Regions from separate parts of the Herbaspirillum sp. GW822-FHT03A08 genome, predicted to be linked through region 3. Evidence: riboswitches for the same ligand, from Rfam matches in the RefSeq annotation. Region 3 holds a riboswitch; each other region holds the start of a gene.
The links. Region 3 has a riboswitch for cobalamin ahead of AC1RN6_RS17550 (CbtB domain-containing protein). Riboswitches for the same ligand answer to the same signal wherever they lie in the genome.
Positions count from the first base shown of each region.

Region 1 (5,770 bases), on a different contig from region 3:
GTGGACCAGCGGATCGTACAGGCTGTCCACAACGACGCGGTCGACTTCAGTTTCTGCACCGGAGATCGCCAGGTCGACGTCTTTGCCCAGATCCTTGGCCAGTTCGCGCACCAGTCGTGGAAACTTCTGGAACAGGCGGCCGACCGGCTGCATGCGCGTCGACAGCGTGGCGCGTTGCAGCTCGCTGGAGTAGCGCGACGCGCGGCCCAGAGTTTCGGCCAGCGTCGACATTAGCGAAGCGGCTGTGCCTTCGAACTTGAACTGTTGCAGCTTTTCCAGCAGCACGGCAGCCTGGTTGGCGGCCTGCACCGATTCGCCGGCAACTTCCAGCAGCGCGTCGAGCTTGCCGGCATCGATACGGATGCTTTCTTCCTTGCCGCCACCGGGCTGGTTGTCGGTTGCGCGGCGCGCCGGAGCTGCTGGGGCAGCAGCTGGTTTCGGCGTGGCCGACGGCAGCGATTTGGGATGGCTGGAGACTGCTGCGCTTTCTTCAGGCGCAGCATCGGCAGGTACATCGGCAATCGCGGATGCTGTTGCTGCGACATCGCCCGCACCGCCGGAAACCGCCTGATACAAGGCATTCCAGTCGAGCGAACCATCCGCGCCGAGAACGCTGGCGCCGCCATTGGCGGAGGGCGTCGAGATCGCGGAGGAAGATGCAGCTGCGGCCGGTGCTGCGGCAACCGGGGCCGCTGCAGGTGTTGCAGCGACAACCGGAGCAGCATTGCCTTCAATAGCTTGCGTCAGAATGTCTTCCAGGTCTTGCGGCATGGAAGCCAGGCTGGCCGGATCGGCGCCGTTGGACAGTTCATTGAGCTGGTCGGCGACAAAACCGCTGGCCTGCAATGCAGCCTCGATCGCCAGCGGCGTGACCGGCGCTTTGCCGGTACGCAGGGCGTCGAACAGGTTTTCCGTCAAGTGACAGGCCGATACCATGGCCGGCAAATTGACGAAGCCGGCGCCACCCTTGATGGTGTGGAAGGCACGGAAAACCGCGTTGAGAATTTCCAGGTCGTCAGGATGCCGTTCAAGAGTCAGCAGATGCTCTTCAACGTTAGTCGCGAGGTCCAAAGCCTCAACGACAAAATCCTTGAGCATTTCGTCATCCATTAGAACCCCAGGCTATCGAGTAAGTCGTCCACATCATTTTGCACCATGGCGGAGCCGGGAGAGGAGGGCCCGTTGAGCAGTTCTACCGGTTTTTCCATGGCAGCCTTGACTTCCGGCGGCGCATTGTCGCGCAGCAGTTGCGCCAGTTCGCGCTCGGCCACGGCGGTGATGCCGACGATCTTCTTGATCAGTTGGCCGGTGATGTCCTGGAAGTCCTGCGCCATCATGATTTCGAGCATGCGGGCTTTTTCGACCTCGGTGGCTTCGATGACGGCGGTGGAGAATTTCTTGGAGTCGTTCGCCAGATTCTTGAATTCGTCGATGGTCATCTGACCTGCGAACAGGCGTGCCCAGCGATCATCGATGTCCTTGGCCTTGCTGGCTAGCGCGTCCTGGGCTGGCATGCCGGCGTCGATCGAGTTGAGCACCTTGTTGGCGGCTTGTTCGGTCAGCGTGGCGACGTGTTCCAGGCGGCCCTGAGCGTCGCCGATCTGCGATGCGACATCCGACAGCGAGCGGTCGTAACCGAGTTCGCGCATGGAGTCATGCAGCAGACGGACGATGCCGCCCAGACGTTCGTACATGGGTTTGTCGGACTGATCTTCCAGCGATGCAGCCGGGCTCGCGGACGAGGCGGGTTCTGCTGCTGCAGTCGCGGCAGGCAGCGTTTGCGCCGAAATCTCGTCGAATAGTGCCTCTAAATCAACATCGTCACTCATGATCTTCTTTTCTCCATACAAATTTGATGCGTTATTTGCTTCTGCCGCAGATGCAGACAATCTTTCACAACTGAATTACATGGGGGTTCGACGAGATGGTCCGGTGATAGAAGCTCCTGTTCTGACAGATGGCTCAGGCAATACATGTCGTCAATGGATATCGGCCGGGAACACAAAACCTGTAGGACACGCGTCCGCCCGGTTCTGCTTGCCGCACCGATGTTTACTGTTGCTGATTTCCCCGAGTGACGCCTCGGTCGAGGCGGACTCCCGCTATTTGTTGAATGGATTATAAGGCCCTGTCAAGCTGCTCCATCGGCGAAAAAGCGATGAAAATTCCCCATTTCAATGACGTTATGGCGAGGATGTTGGTTTGCAGACAATCTTACTGCAAGCCTGCTTCGTTTGTCACAACAGATTGCCGGGAGTGGCGTTGCCGCATACAATTGCGCCGTTTTGGTGCTCGCCGGCGCATTTGCGCCCTCAGTCCGGCGAGTTAAACGGGAAGTACGGCGCGGAGAGCCGAGTGATTCATTGTCTGTCCGCGAACGTACGCTGCCCCCGCAACGGTAAGCAAGCGCTGTCGCATCCGACAGCAAACTGCCATGATTCGCCACTGTGTTCGCCCGGCCTGGTTTGATGTCCGGAGGCATGGGAAGGCATGGCAGTCGGTGCGGTCGTTGTTTTTTCGACCAGTTTTTGCCAGCTTGCAGCCCGGATACCGGCCAGACAGGGGAAGGTCATGCCTTCACATTCAATCCGGCTTGCGGGGAAGCGGGCCGGAGATGCTTATCAGAAATAGATCATGAAACATTCCGCTTTATCCTGGCGCGCCGTTGCCGGTCCCGCTGTCATGGCTTCGGCCGCTTTGTCCGTTCAAACTGCTGCAGCACAAACCTCAACCCAGACTGCAACCGCCCCGGGCCTGACGCCGGTTGTGGTGACGGCTTCACGCTTTCCGAATGATCCGGCCTTCAGTCCGGTGGGCGCGACCGTCATCGGCGCCGAGGAGATCCGTAACGCCGGTATCAATAACGTCAACGAGGCGATTCGCAAACTCGGCGGCGTGTATGGCCGTCAGAGCCTGGCAGGGCCTGGCGACTATGCGCTCGACATGCGCGGTTTCGGCAGCAACGGCGATCAGAACATGGTGATTCTGATTGATGGCGTACGCTTGTCGGAGAATGAGCTATCGACGGCTTTGCTGTCATCGGTGCCCATCGACAGCGTCGAGCGCATCGAGATCATGCGCGGCGGCAGCAGTGTGCTGTACGGCGATGGCGCCACCGGCGGCACGATACAGATCATCACCAAGCGGCCGGCGGCGGATGCCGTGCATGGCACTGTGGTTGGTGAGGTCGGCAGCTACGGCTTGCGCAGCGGGCGCGCCAGCGTCGCCAAGGGATGGGACGGCTTTGCACTCAATGCGGCGTACAGCAAACAGCACGCCGATAACTATCGCGACAACAATTACAGCAACCAGGAAAATTTCAGCGGCACGGCGCAATGGTTCTCCAATGAAGGCCGCTTCGGTTTGCGCGTCGATCTGGCGCGCGCCGATTATGGACTGCCGGGTTCGCTGACGATGGCGCAGTTTCTCGCCAATCCTCGCCAGACTGCCAACCCGCAGGATTACGGTTCTTATGACAGCGATCGCATTACCGCTTTTCTGGAGCGCAAATCTGGCGCGTTCGATGTTGCAGCGGAGCTTTCTCATCGCGAGAAGATTTCGCGTTCCAGCTATAGCGGCGCTGCCATCACCGAAGTGCATAGCCGCACCATGCAATTCTCGCCACGCCTGCGCCACGTTGCCGAAAACCGGTTGCTGAAAAATGAGCTGGTCACCGGCATCGATTATTCCGAATGGCAGATCGGCAATATCAACGGCAGCAGCGATGCTTCTCAGACGGCGCGCGCCGCCTATGTGCGCGATGAATTGCAGATCGCCGGAAATACGCGCATCGCACTCGGCGTGCGGCGTGAAGTCTTCGACAAGAAGAGCGTCATTGGCGGCTATGACAAGGGGCAGGGCGTCAATGCCTGGGACGCGCAGGCAAGCCATGCGATCGTTCCTTCCGTGCGCGTCTTCGGCAAGGCCGGGCAAAGCTATCGTTTGCCGACCGCCGACGAGAATGGTTTCACCGCATTGGCAACCGGGCAGGTTCTCAAGCCGCAGACTTCGCATGATCTGGAGTTCGGTGCGACTCTTGGCGGTGCAGACAACAACGCCACGCTCAAGTGGTTTCGCCATCGTCTCAAGGACGAACTGTTTTTCGATCCGACCGCCGGTGCGTTCGGCGCCAACGTCAACCTTGATCCGACCAAACGCCAGGGCGTTGAGCTGGAAGCCAGTGCGCGCCTGAACCAGGATTTCAGCCTGAAAGCCAACTTCCAGCATATCGTCGCCACCTTCACCGGCGGTCCGAACGCCGGCAAGGAAATGGTGCTGGTGCCGAAGAATACGGCGTCCGCCCGCCTGAACTGGAACTACGGCAATCAGACCGCCAATGTCGGCGTCCTGTGGGCCGATTCGCAACGTTATGGCAGCGACTTCAGCAACACGTGCAACGCACGCATGCCGTCGTACACGACCTTCGATGCGCGCTATGCGGTGCGCGTAAGCGCGTGGGAATTCGCGCTCACAGGCAGCAACCTGACCGGCAAGGATTATTTCTCGCAGGCTTTCGGTTGCGCCAGCGGCATCTATCCGGACAGTGGGCGTACAGTAAAATTCACCGCACGTTATGACTTCTAACGTCGACTTCTAAGGACTTCATGCGCCGCGCCATCCTGCTGCTTATTTGCCTGACAGTGCTTGCCGTGCTGGCGCTGATCCTCGCCGGCCTTTGCGGCAGTACCGGTTGCCTGCGGCCGAGCGGCGATCCGGACAACGTTGCCCTGCTGCTGCAATTGCGTGTGCCGCGTGCGCTGACGGCGTTCACCGTTGGTGCTTTGTTGGCGATGGCCGGCGCGTTGATGCAGGTCCTGTTGCGCAATCCGTTGGCGGAACCGTACGTGCTTGGCGTCTCGGGCGGCTCTGCCGCCGGCGCATTACTGGCGATGCTGCTGGCGGCTTCCGTCGGATTGCCGCGTCAGAATATTGCGGCAGTCGGTGCGGTGCTGGGGGCGGGCGTGGCGGTTGTCCTGTTGTTCGGCCTGGTCGGAAAATCTCTGCGCCGCTTGCCGTTGTCGCCGATGGCCGCCGGTCATCGATTGCTTCTGACGGGTGTGATGCTGGCGGCAGGTTTTGGCGCAGTCATCACACTGGTGCTGACGCTGGCGGCGGAGACGCAATTGCGCGGCATGGTGTTCTGGCTCATGGGCGATCTGGAGGACAGCCGGTTCTTGCCGATTGCCGCCGTCATCGCCTTTGCGGTTTTGCTGTGGTCAATATGGAATGCGCCGCGCCTGAATTTGCTGGCGCGCGGCGAGAGTTTTGCACAGTTGCTGGGAGTTCCTGTGGTGCGTTTGCGCGTGGCGACGCTGTGCGCAGCATCGCTGGCAACGGCAGCTGCGGTCACGATGGCCGGCACGATCGGCTTCGTCGGGCTGGTGGTGCCGCATGGTCTGCGTCTGCTGATCGGCAACGACCAGCGCGTCTTGTTGCCGGCGGCGGCGCTGGCCGGTGGCGGCGGATTGACGCTGGCAGACCTGGCTGCGCGCACGGTCGTCGCGCCGACGCAATTGCCGGTCGGCGTCATCACTGCGCTGATCGGCGTGCCGCTGTTTCTCTGGCTGCTGTCGAGGAGCCGTGCATGATTTCCGAAATGACGGCGAATGTTCTGCTTCACGTCGATCAACTGACGCTGCACGCCGGTCAGACGAGCCTGGTGACGGATTTCAGCTGGCAGGTGCGCGCCGGTCAGTTCTGGTGCGTGCTGGGCAAGAACGGCATTGGCAAAAGCACTTTGCTGCATGCGATCGCAGGTTTGCTTGAACCC
Region 1 covers NZ_JBXANR010000001.1:222,705-228,474, reverse strand. The annotation lists gene AC1RN6_RS01155 (chemotaxis protein CheA) at 1-1,110, opposite strand, end outside; gene AC1RN6_RS01150 (protein phosphatase CheZ) at 1,110-1,829, opposite strand; cobalamin riboswitch at 2,270-2,573, shown strand; gene AC1RN6_RS01145 (TonB-dependent receptor family protein) at 2,635-4,584, shown strand; gene AC1RN6_RS01140 (FecCD family ABC transporter permease) at 4,605-5,588, shown strand; gene AC1RN6_RS01135 (ABC transporter ATP-binding protein) at 5,585-5,770, shown strand, end outside.
Region 1: it holds a riboswitch for cobalamin, as region 3 does, so the genes downstream of both, AC1RN6_RS01145 (TonB-dependent receptor family protein) here and AC1RN6_RS17550 (CbtB domain-containing protein) in region 3, are expected to answer to the same signal.

Region 2 (5,770 bases), on a different contig from region 3:
AAGTGCGCGGTGCACCCAGGATCCACTGGGTCGCCGTGCCGGCATAGGTCGATGCTGCGTAGACTTTGTCGGCGAGGTTGTCGATGCGGAAGTCGAACTTCAGCTTCGGCGACACCTTCCACGCCAGGCCGGCGTCGAGCACGGTGTAGGCCGGCAGACGCGACTGATCGGTATTGTCCGAGTAGCGGTCGCTGACATAATGGGCGCCGGTGCGAGCTTCCCATTGCGGCGTGACGTTCCACAGCACGAACAGATTGCCGGTGCGCTTCGGCACGAACTGCGGACGATATCCCGCCAGCGAAGTCGCTTTGCCGCCGACCGAGGCGGTGAAGTTGTCAAAGCGCGCCTGCAGCACCGACGCATTGGCTTCCACGCGCCAGTCGTCGTTCACCTTGAAAGTCAGCGAGCCTTCCAGACCGCGTGAGGACTGCTGGCCGACCGTATCGGAAATCGACACGTTGTTGATGTTCGGCGCCAGCAGGTTGTTCTTGATGATGCGGTAAGCCGCCAGCGTCCACTCCACGCGGCCGTTCCACAAGGCTTGCTTGACGCCGACTTCAGCCTGCTTGCCCTTGGAAACGCCATACTGCATTTGCGACGCGCTGATGCTCGCCAGCGACGTGACCGGATCCGAGGCGACGGCGTATTGCGCATAAAGCGAGGTGTCGGCGACAGGTGTGAAGACCACGCCGGTATTCCACGATATCGCATTCTGATTGCCGTTGGCGCTGGTCAGCGTAATGAAATCATCGCGCTTGGTCTGATAGTTGTCGCCGCGCAGACCGCCGGTGACGGCCCATTGCTTGCTCAGTTGATAGCGGTCTTGGAGGAACAGGCCGGCCTGATCGACCGTGACGCGATACAGGGCGCGGATAGACGGTGAGTTGCCTTGCGAGAAGACGCCCGGATTGAAGTTGAGCGCATTGACCGTGCTCGATCCGGCGAAGTTGCCGGAAGTGTTGGTGTTGTCGTTGCGGTCGTACAGCGAGCGGTTGAAGTCGAAGCCGACCACCAGCTGGTTCTTGTTGCCGAACAGTTCGCTGTCGATGGTGGCATAGCCGTGATCGCCGTATTGCGTCTGCGCGCCGACGATGTCGCGGTAGTTGGAGCGCGCCACGTTGCCGGTGGCCGGGTTGTACGTGTAGGTATAGGTTTCCTTGTAGCGGCGGTCGTGCTTGATCAGGTAGATGTCGTTATTGAGTACGACCTTGTCGCTGAGCTCGTAGCGGGCGCGCAGATAGGTGCGGTTTTCGGTGAAGCGCACCTGGGCGTCGTCGACGTTGTAGTTCTTGAAGCGGGTGCCCGGCACGATGGCGCCGTTGACGATGGGCGTGCCTTCGTAGCTGCCGGGATGGATGTCGGCGTAGTCGTTGGCCAGCGTCAGCGTCAGGTCGCGGGTGGCCTTCCACAGCAGCGAGCCGGAGACGGTCAGGCTGTCGCTGCGGCCGCGGTCCATCCAGCCGTCGGAATTGATATGGCTGACGTCGAGGCGATACGCCAGCGTGTCGCTGAGCGGGCCGGTGCTGTCGAAGGCCTTGCGATAGGTGCCGAACGAGCCGGCCGAAAATTGCACTTCGTTGGACTGCTGTTTCAGATCGGGCCGCTTGGGCACCACGTTGACCGCGCCGCCGACGAAGCCGGTGCCGTACAGCACCGATGCCGGGCCATTGAGGAATTCCACGCGTTCGACATTCCACGGATCGGTCGGGAAGGTCACCACGCCGCCGGCGTTATACAGCTGCAAGCCGTCGTACAGCTGCGAAATCGAATTCGGGCCGTAGAAACCGCGTGCCGACAGCGAGTTGTTGCCGTTGCCGGAGAACGGCACCGAGGTGATGCCGGGCGCGCGCGTTTCGGCGTCGAGCAGGGTCTGATAGCCGCGTTCGCGGATCGTGTCGCCCATGATGACGGCGACGCTGGCAGGCGTTTCCAGCGGCGTCAGGTTGAGGCGGCCGCCGGCGGTCGATGGCGTTTTAAGCGTGCTGCTATTGTCGGGCGCCGAGACGGTGATCTCCGGCAAGGATGCTTTTTCGGCCGTTTGCGCCGCCGCGGATGCGGCATCGAGTGCGGCGAGCGTGCCGAAGGTGCCGGCGACGGCATACGACAGACGCGGCAAATTGAACAAGTGGCGCAGTTTGCCCGCGCATAGTGATGCAGAGTGTTTCATGTGACCTTCCCTTTGATGAGCGCCATGTCCGCGTTGCGTGATGGCGCTCTGTTTTTGTACGGCGCGCATCCCCGCGCGCTGTGATCAAAGGAAGCTGGCAAACAAGAGTAAGAGTGAAAAGCGAAGACTTGCGGACGGACATCGGGCGTGACAAACGCAACGAACCGGTCGCCTTGGGCAAGAGCCGGAGGGTGCGGTGCAGCGGATTTCAGATGCGGTAGTCGTGTGCAGTGCTTCGCAGTTCACGACATACCCCGGTCGCTCGCTTCCATCCGTTCTGGCCGGTATCCGGGCTAACAGAACCGATCGCCTCGCCTTCCCATGCCTGAAACATCAAGCGGCACAGTGGACTATGGAGACAACCTGCCATGCAGCAACATCCTGCACGGCGCCTGTTTTACCGTTGCGGGGACAGCACACGTTTGCCGCTGCAGTCATCGAGTCATCGGATAGTTACCGGACTGCAGCGCGTGTTTCCCGTTTAACTGCAATCAAGGAATCTGATTGCGAGCACCAAAACTCCGCCATGATACTTGCGCGGGTGGGTTCTCGCAATCGCGCCATCCCGATAGTGTCGGATTGGCGGTAATGCCGGTTTCATGTGCTTTTTGCCGACGCTCGCTATACTTGTCGTCTTTACAGGGAAGGACATCATGACTTCGCGCAATCGCCTCAACTATTTCAGTTATTCATTGCAGTTCTCCATCGCTGCGGCGGCCGTTGCTTTCGGCGCCGGCAGTTTTTCCGCCAGCGCTTCGGCGCAAACCACCATCAAGATCGGCGAAATCAACAGCTACAAGGCGCAGCCTGCTTTCCTTGAACCGTACCGTCAGGGCTGGGAAATGGCGCTGGAAGAAATCAACGGCAGCGGCGGCGTGCTCGGCAAGAAGCTGGAAGTGATTTCGCGCGACGACAACGGCAATCCGGGCGATTCGGTGCGCGTGGCGGAAGAGCTGGTCAAGCGCGAGCAGGTGTCGCTGCTGTTCGGCGGCTTTCTCTCCAATACCGGCCTGGCGCTGACCGACTATGCCAAGCAGCGCAAGATTTTTTTCCTTGCGGCCGAACCGCTGACCGACAAGATAGTCTGGCATAACGGCAACAAATATACCTATCGTTTGCGTCCCTCGACATACATGCTGGTGGCGTCGCTGGTGAAGGATGCGGCCAGGCTCAAGAAGAAGCGCTGGGCCATCGTCTATCCCAATTATGAATACGGCCAGTCCGCCGTCGCCAGCTTCAAGACGCTGATGAAGGCGGCGCAGCCGGACATCGAATTCGTCGCCGAACAGGCCACGCCGCTGGGCAAGATCGACGCCGGCGCGGTGACGCAGGCATTGGCCGATGCCAAGCCGGATGCGATCTTCAACGTGCTGTTCGCCACCGACCTCGGCAAGTTTGTGCGCGATGGCAATACGCGCGGTTTGTTTGACGGCCGCGAAGTGGTGTCGATGCTGTCGGGGGAGCCGGAATACCTCGATCCGCTGCGCGCCGAAGCGCCGAGCAACTGGCTGGTCACCGGCTATCCCTGGTACGCCATCAACACGCCGGAGCATAAGAAATTCGTTGACGCCTATCGCAAGAAATACAACGACTATCCGCGCAACGGATCACTGGTCGGTTATAGCGCGCTGATGTCGATCGCGGCGGGTTTGAAGAAAGCGGGAAGCGCCGATTCCGACAAGCTGGCGGCGGCGTTTTCGGGTCTGAAGGTAGAGACGCCGGTGGCGACGATCACCTACCGCGCGCAGGATCACCAGTCCACGCTGGGCGCTTTCGTCGGCCGTACCGGCGTCAAGGACGGCAAGGGCATCATGAGCAGCTTCGTGTATGTCGACGGCGCCAGCCTGCAGCCGTCGGATGCAGAAGTGAAGAAGCTGCGCGCAGCGGATTGATCAATGCATGACTGGGGCGCGGGATGACGCAGCGCTTGCGTCAGGCCTGCGCCCCGCTTCTGTCGATGCTATTATCGACGTGCTTGCCGTCGTTCGCCGGCAAGGACTTTTCCCCTGACGAAATCCGGTTGCGTCCGCTGTTCTTGGCGATGTAGAGCGCGCGGTCGGCGCGCGCGCTAAGGCGGTCCAGGGTTTCTTCGCGGATCGCCGTGGCGAGGCCGATGCTGATGCTGTAACGGCAACTGCCGAAATCGCCGCTCACCACGTGCTGCTCTGCTTGCAGGCGCAAGGTTTCCGCAATGCGCGCAGCGTCCGTCAGCGGCGTCGCCGGCAACAGCAATCCGAACTCTTCTCCCCCCAGTCGTCCCAGCGTATCGTCGCTGCGCATGACACCGCGCACCATCGTCACGAATGCACGCAGCACTTCATCGCCGCCGGCGTGGCCGTAGCTGTCGTTGATGCGTTTGAAATGATCCAGGTCGATCAGCAGCAGGCTCAGCGGACGAGCCGGTCGCGCGGCCGCGAGCGCATCGCGCGCACCGCTCTCGAATCGCATGCGCGACAAAGCGCCGGTGAGGTGGTCGTGATGCAGCGCGTGTTCAACCTTGGACAGCATGGCGTCGTGCACCATCATCACCGCGACCATGGTCATGGTCGGCATGATTACGGCGCCGACGGTCAGCAGGCCGATGTTCCAGATGTTGTTGAGCATGGCTGCCGACTGGTCCGGCGGCATCAGCAGAAAGTACACGCCGCGGGTCAGCTGCGTGGCCGCAAACAGCATCGCCAGCACGGCGGCAAACCAGAAATTGTAGGGACTGCGATCGGTGGGCCGATGGCGTATCAGAATCACGCCGATCGCCGCGCAGGCCGTGCCGTTGAAAGCGGTGCTGGCCGCCACGCGCATGGCCAGGCTCTCATCGACATAACGCCAGATCACCATCGCCACGCCAACCAGCACCACGCCGGTTGCCATGCGCAGCCACGGTATCGGACGGCCGAGGAAGCGCGCACAGCCCGCGTAATACAGTGCGCCCGCAACGGACAGCACGATGTTGGCGATCACGATGGAAATGAAATCCGGGATCGATCCGCGCAGCGCCAGCAAAGGCAATGACACCACCATCGCCAGATTGGCGAAGAACCATTCGCGCACGCCGGCTACCGGCGATCGCAAGAGCGATCCCAGCACCAGCAACATCGCCAGGCTGAACAAGGCGGTGGTCGTGAGAATGGAGACGACGGTGAGCATGGGGCGACGGTAAAAAGCGGCAGGAAAATACCGCAGGAAAAATGAGCAGCCGCGTATTGTAATGCGCAACAAGCAGGCGAAGCACGTCGATACTTTCTTTGCATATCGGTCGCGCGGCGCCGGCGTCCGATTTGTTTTTTCACGGAAACATCTGCGCGCGGCGCTGTCTTTTTTCAGCAGTCACTTCCGCGAAGCGCATGACAAAAAAATCCTGTGAGCAGCCGATGACACGGGCGTGACGAGTCCGCAGCAAACTGTGAGCGCGCGTATACCTGATTTCTTTACGGTGATTGTTTCTATTTGTGGAATAACGTTTTTCCCGTGCCACCATTTATTCTCTTATTGGCAAAGATTAAAGTACGTCCATCGATGAGCAGTACTCAACTCCCTTCATCGATAGGCGGGCCGAAGGATGTTCATGACCATCGGTCCGCCGCTCAGCAGTTAATCATCGTCAAT
Region 2 covers NZ_JBXANR010000002.1:213,980-219,749, forward strand. The annotation lists gene AC1RN6_RS05985 (TonB-dependent receptor) at 1-2,167, opposite strand, end outside; cobalamin riboswitch at 2,430-2,700, opposite strand; gene AC1RN6_RS05990 (ABC transporter substrate-binding protein) at 2,821-4,059, shown strand; gene AC1RN6_RS05995 (GGDEF domain-containing protein) at 4,100-5,311, opposite strand; gene AC1RN6_RS06000 (hypothetical protein) at 5,373-5,528, shown strand.
Region 2: it holds a riboswitch for cobalamin, as region 3 does, so the genes downstream of both, AC1RN6_RS05985 (TonB-dependent receptor) here and AC1RN6_RS17550 (CbtB domain-containing protein) in region 3, are expected to answer to the same signal.

Region 3 (5,770 bases):
AGCGACGCAGTGAAAATCGGCAGTACGTCCATGCCGCGCTGCTCCAGCGCCGTCACCAGTGCATCGACGAAGCGCGTGTTGCCGCTCATCCAGTGCGCGCGATAGAAGATGATGCCGACGGCAGGTTTGCGGCGGCCTGCGACGTCGATACGCAAGCGAAGCCAATCCGAGATGCCGGCATCCTGTTCCAGATCCGGATGATAGATGCCGTGATCGGGCAAAGCCACTGCCGGGTCGTAAGCAAATCCGGTGAGCAGCAAGCGGTCCGATACGAAACGTAAAAACTGCGCCAGATTGACGCTGCCGCCGCCATGAAAATACGCCAGCGCCTCGCGCAGCACATCGGCCGGTACGGTCGACACCGCCGCCAGCTCCGCATCTGGTTCTCCGGTGCCGCTCAGCGCGATCAGATGGCGTCCCTGGCTTTGCGCATGGCGCAGCAGGTCGGCAAAACCGGCGACGCTGCCGAGACGGCCAAGGATGCGCAGCACGATGATGTCGGCGTCCGCCAGCTCGTTCTGCAACAACTCGCTCATGCGTGTTTCGTTTTCCACGCCTTGCAGATTGACACCTATCGTCGCTGGAAAGTCTTCCGGCAATTGCGTCAACGCGTGATGAAGAATGGCGAGATCGGTGGAGGCATGCGTCAGCACCGCAATCCGTGCAGATGGCGCGAATGGTGTGGCGACGGATTGTGTTGCCTGGTCAGACATTTTCCGGCTCCTCGGGATTGACGTCGCCGCTGCCGAGGCGGTGAAAAATCAGATCAGTGACTTCCTGGCCGCCTTCGAGATGCTCGGCCACCACGCGTTCAATCGCGGCTGCATCCTCGCAGCGGTACCAGACGCCTTCGGGATACACCACCACTACCGGCGCCTGCGCCTTGCAGGCCACCATGCAATGCGTGCGGGTGCGCTTGACGCGCAGTTCTGGACGCGCATCGATCTGCTCGCCGAGGACGGCGAACATGGCTTCGGCCAGCACGCCGTTTTCGGTGCAGCGTGGGCCGGTGCACATCAGGACGTGCCGGTGGTGGGTTCTCATAGCATTTCTTTACTGGCTAAAATGCCGATCCGGCCCGCAAGGGCCGGATCGGCATTAACAATTCCAGCCCGGAACTCAGGCGAATTTTTTATAAAAGTAACCGGTCAGCCCACCCAGCGTCAGCCAGAACAAGCCATTGGCCAAGGCTGTCGCGTGGATGAATGCCTGCGCCAGTTCTTCCGGCGCGGCGCTGCCATGCACGGCCGGATGCGGCGCACCGATGAGATGCGGCACGATCAGCAGCGCCACGCCCAGCAACTTCAGCGCCCAGTGACGCGCATACACACCAAGTCCCAGTCCGGCTGCGGTCATGCCAGCTGTCATGACCCACCACAATTGACGCGCATGCAGCGGCGCAGCCACGGTGCCCGGAACTTCAGGCGGCAGTCCCAGCGACGGCGCCACGAAGAACACCAGATAACCTGCCACGCCCCACACCAAACCGGAACGCCATGTCACCTGCTTGCCAGTCATCACGATCGCGGCGGCGAGGAACAGGCCGAAACCAATTGCCATGCTGATATTGGCCAGCACGGTATAGGCGGTGCGTTCGAAACCGTTGGCCGGCTCCCACTCTTCACCTTCATGTTCGTGCTCGTGCGCTTCTGCAGGTGCACCGGCGGCAGGCGTTGCCGCGGCATGGGCTTGCTCGTGCGCCTGTTCATGAGCCTTGGCCGCAGCCGCTTCTTCGTAGACCTCCGCCTGGAGGATGATTTTGGAGACTTGCAACTGCTGCACACCAGTCAGCAAGACGCCGGCACAAGCGCCAGCCAAGAGGACGGTGGAGGCAATCCGCCGCAATACTGCGAGATTCATCATTCAATTGTTCCGCGGAATATTCTTCTTAGTGGCAAGGAAAACCTGCCGAATGGCGGCCGTCATGCGCGGCGTTGTGCAGTTCCACCGCCGAAGCAAAACCGGCGGCGTAGATCAGGCCTGCACCCAGCACTAGCGCGGCAATGCCCGGCAAAATGCGATCGCGCCATACGCTGGAACCGGTGGAGGAATCGATGGTGCTGGTGTCGTTGGCGGATGCGCCGGTGGTGAGAGCCATGTGTTTTCCTTCGAATAAGCGTTGAAGCCAAACCGGTAATGGCGCTGACAAGACTGCAACAGCGCACATAACGGAAATAACGGAAACGTCACGAAGGAAAATGAGGAAACGACGCGGGGTGCAGAAAAATCACGCAATCCGGGAAGCAGTCCGTCGATCGCCCTCCGCGATGCAAAACAAGTCGTATACCGAGGGCCGGTCTCCGGGCTTGCGAAGGGTTCGCGGCGAGAATGATCTGACCGGAACCGGAATTTGCGCCTTCCCATGCCGTGTCGATAAAACACTTCATGCACAGTGGCTGGATGCAGATTCGCTGATTCGCTTACCGTTGCGGGGGCAGCGCCGGAATGGTTTCCAGAGAGATGATCTGGATGAACGCACCGGCTTCCCGATTAAATCCGGCGAAAGAAAATACGCCGGATACCCAAGGCAATGCTACCCCGGCAGTATAGGTGTGTGGAGGGATTCTGGCAACCGGAAGAGGCGCTGAAACAATGTCTAAACCAGCCTGCAGCCGGCTTGGAATCGGCATAAAACCAGGCTTCGGGGACGGGATGCGCAAGACCCGCGACGGGGTCAATGCGCAGTCCCAGAGGATTCGCTGGCGATCAAATAGCAATGAGCTATGGATTTAGCCGGGCGATTAGTTGGAATTAGGGCCTTTTGCGACCTTTTTAGGCGGCTCCGGCGTCAGATTGATCGGGTCGCTGGCCGGAAAAGTATCTTCCAGCGCATCGTCCAGATCACGGTCGCGCTTGACCTTTTTGGCGTCTTTGACACTATCCGTCTGCTTTTCAAGCTCGCGCTCGTCCGCAGCGACGATATCCTCGCCGCCTTCATTGTCGCTCGCCACCTGCTCGACCGACTCGGGCGTTTCAGGTGCGCGGTCGCGGCTGCCACGCTCAACCGAGGCGCGTTCGCCGGTGCCGGTGGAATCGCTGTCTCCTTCGGTGGCGATATTCGTCATGTCGCTGCCGCTGTCGGATGTGTCGCTGGGGCCTAGTGCGTGGTTGTCGTGACCTTTGCTGAGCTCGCGATCCGAGATCGGCAATACGTCAAGATCGAGTGTGCTGGTAGCCATGATTATTCCTCGTTAAATCGGGTAAAACTACGCGGGTAAAACAGGGGTGAAACCAGTTCCGGAATCACCCACCGGACATCTTCAACGGCGGCTCGGCGGGATCCGTGTCGGGAATGCCCGGTTCGCTCGGATTGAGCGGCGGATCCTGCACCGGGTTGTATTCATCCGGCGGAATATCCTTCGGCGGCGGTGGCGCGGTCGGCGGGATGTCTTGCGGTGTATGCATGCGCGCTCCTCACAGCGGATTCTGGTGGGGAATCGGATCCTGCTGCGGCGTCGGATCGAGCGGCGGCACTTCAACGGGTGGGATATCTTGTGGCTTATGCATGTTATGTCCTTTCTGATGCAGCGATGCGTACAGTAACGTAATGAAGCACGAACAACGCCGACGAACCGTCGACGAGCGGCGACACAACATCAGGCTACGCGCTCAGGCACGTGCTGCGTATAGGACAAACACTTTTTCGGGCTTCATCAACTCTTACGCGTAGGCAGCGGGTTGATCCGGCGTAAGGGTGACAAGGGGATGCCGAGGAGATCGATCAGGCAAGAGCGGGCGCTATCATCGGTATCTCCCTGCTGTGCAAAGCCGATACGGCGCCGGCCGCCGGCAAAGCGTTCAACTCAGTTGGCATGCCATGCAAATTCTCATGCAGATCAGCCGGCTCTTCGCCAACCCGGAAGGCACTGACGGCATCCCACAGCTTGTGCGCCTGTTCCTGCATATCGGCTGTCGCCACCGCCGCCTGCGCCACCAGCGTTGCGTTGGTGCGCGTGACGGCATCGATTTGCGTAATGGCCTGATTGAGATCGGCGATGCCGTGACTCTGCGCGTCGCTGGCGGCGGCAATTTCATCCATGATGCCGACCACGTGCTCAACCGAGTCAACGATCTCGCGCATGGTCTGGCCGGCGTCGTCGACCTGGCGGCTGCCGGCATCGATGCGCTCGACAGAGTCGCCGATCAGCACTTTGATTTCCTTGGCGGCAGCGGCGCTGCGCATGGCAAGATGGCGAACCTCTGTCGCCACCACGGCAAAACCGCGCCCTGTCTCGCCCGCCCTCGCCGCTTCCACCGCTGCATTCAGCGCCAGGATATTGGTCTGGAAAGCGATGCCGTCGATCACGGAAATGATGTCCACCACCTTGCGCGAGCTATCCTTGATCGCGGTCATGGTGCCGACCACGGACGACACGATGTCGCCGCCGCGCGAAGCCACGCCGGCAGCCGATTGCGCGAGACGATTGGCTTCGCCGATCTGCAATGCGTTGCGACTGACGATGCCGGTCAGTTCCGCCATGGCGCCGGCGGTTTGCTGCAGCGAACCGGCCTGCGCTTCGGTACGTGCCGCCAGATCAGTATTGCCGGCGGCGTTTTGCTGCGAGACGCGGAAGATGCTTTGCGTGCCGTTGCGCACTTCGCTGACGGTTTGCAGCAGACTCTGATTCATGCGGCCCAAAGCAGCAAGCAACTGTCCTGTTTCGTCCCGGCCGCCTTCGGCGATATGGGCAGTGAGATCGCCCGCTGCAACGCGGCTGGCGAGATCCACGGCATCATTCAGCGGACGCGTGATGCTGCGGTTAAGACGCCACGCCACCAGCACGGCCAACAGCATGGCGACGCCGCAAATCACAATGGTCGCCATGGTGGTCTGCCTGCCGCTGGCAGCGAAGTCATCCAGATCGCTCTGAATCTGGCTCTGCTCCAGCTTGACCAATTTGTCGATGGCTTCCAGCCACTGATTTTGCAGCGGCGCAACTTCGGCATTGAGCAATTTGGTCGCCTGCCCGGCATTAAAGCCGGCAACGAATTCCTCCGCCTGCTTGATGAACGGTTCGCTGCGGCGATCAAGACCATCCATGTCGTTGATGATGGCCTGCTCTTCCGCACTCACGCCGCTTTTAAGCAAGGCGGCCTGATTGACGCGATAGGTCTTGCGCTCCACTCCGATGCGCGCCATCTCTTTTTGCATGGCATTGAGGTCCGTCAGCGTCGCCACATTGCGCGCGGCTTGTCCCTGACGGAACAGGCTCTGCCGCATCAGCGCCGCAATCTCGGATTTGCCGTTGGTATGGCTGAGCGCGGCCGCCAGCTGTTGCTGAGCACGATGCGCGGAGAAGCCTGCCAATGCGGTCACCGCCGCCATCAATAGCAATATGACGCCAAAGCACAGCGACAAGCGCTGCCCGATCCGAAGGCGGGAAAAATTCATGAAGTCTCCTGTTCTGTGCAGCGTCGCCGATTGCATGAAATTGCGCCAAAGACAATTCGACGAGACTGATTTTATGTAGTTTTACTATATTTTTTAATTATTCTGGCACAGAGATGGATTTGCTTCTAGCTTTTTCAGGCGGAATACTTGATTTTTATCGAGAGGGCGGCCGATACAAAGTAAAAAATGTCGATGTAGTAAATGTAGTTTTATTACTTCAAGATTTGGGCTCGGCACCGGATTCCACTCGTTTACGCCAGTACAAATGCATCAGCGGCGCCGAGGAAATGCCATGGAGCAGCACCGACAAAGCCAGTACCGTCAGCACGTCTTGCGCGATGCGCACATTGAGCTTGTCGTGCCAGAACTGCAGAACAA
Region 3 covers NZ_JBXANR010000005.1:300,513-306,282, reverse strand. The annotation lists gene AC1RN6_RS17565 (cobaltochelatase subunit CobN) at 1-713, opposite strand, end outside; gene AC1RN6_RS17560 ((2Fe-2S) ferredoxin domain-containing protein) at 706-1,044, opposite strand; gene AC1RN6_RS17555 (CbtA family protein) at 1,120-1,860, opposite strand; gene AC1RN6_RS17550 (CbtB domain-containing protein) at 1,889-2,098, opposite strand; cobalamin riboswitch at 2,275-2,541, opposite strand; gene AC1RN6_RS17545 (hypothetical protein) at 2,742-3,179, opposite strand; gene AC1RN6_RS17540 (hypothetical protein) at 3,244-3,405, opposite strand; gene AC1RN6_RS17535 (methyl-accepting chemotaxis protein) at 3,722-5,392, opposite strand; gene AC1RN6_RS17530 (cation:proton antiporter) at 5,610-5,770, opposite strand, start outside.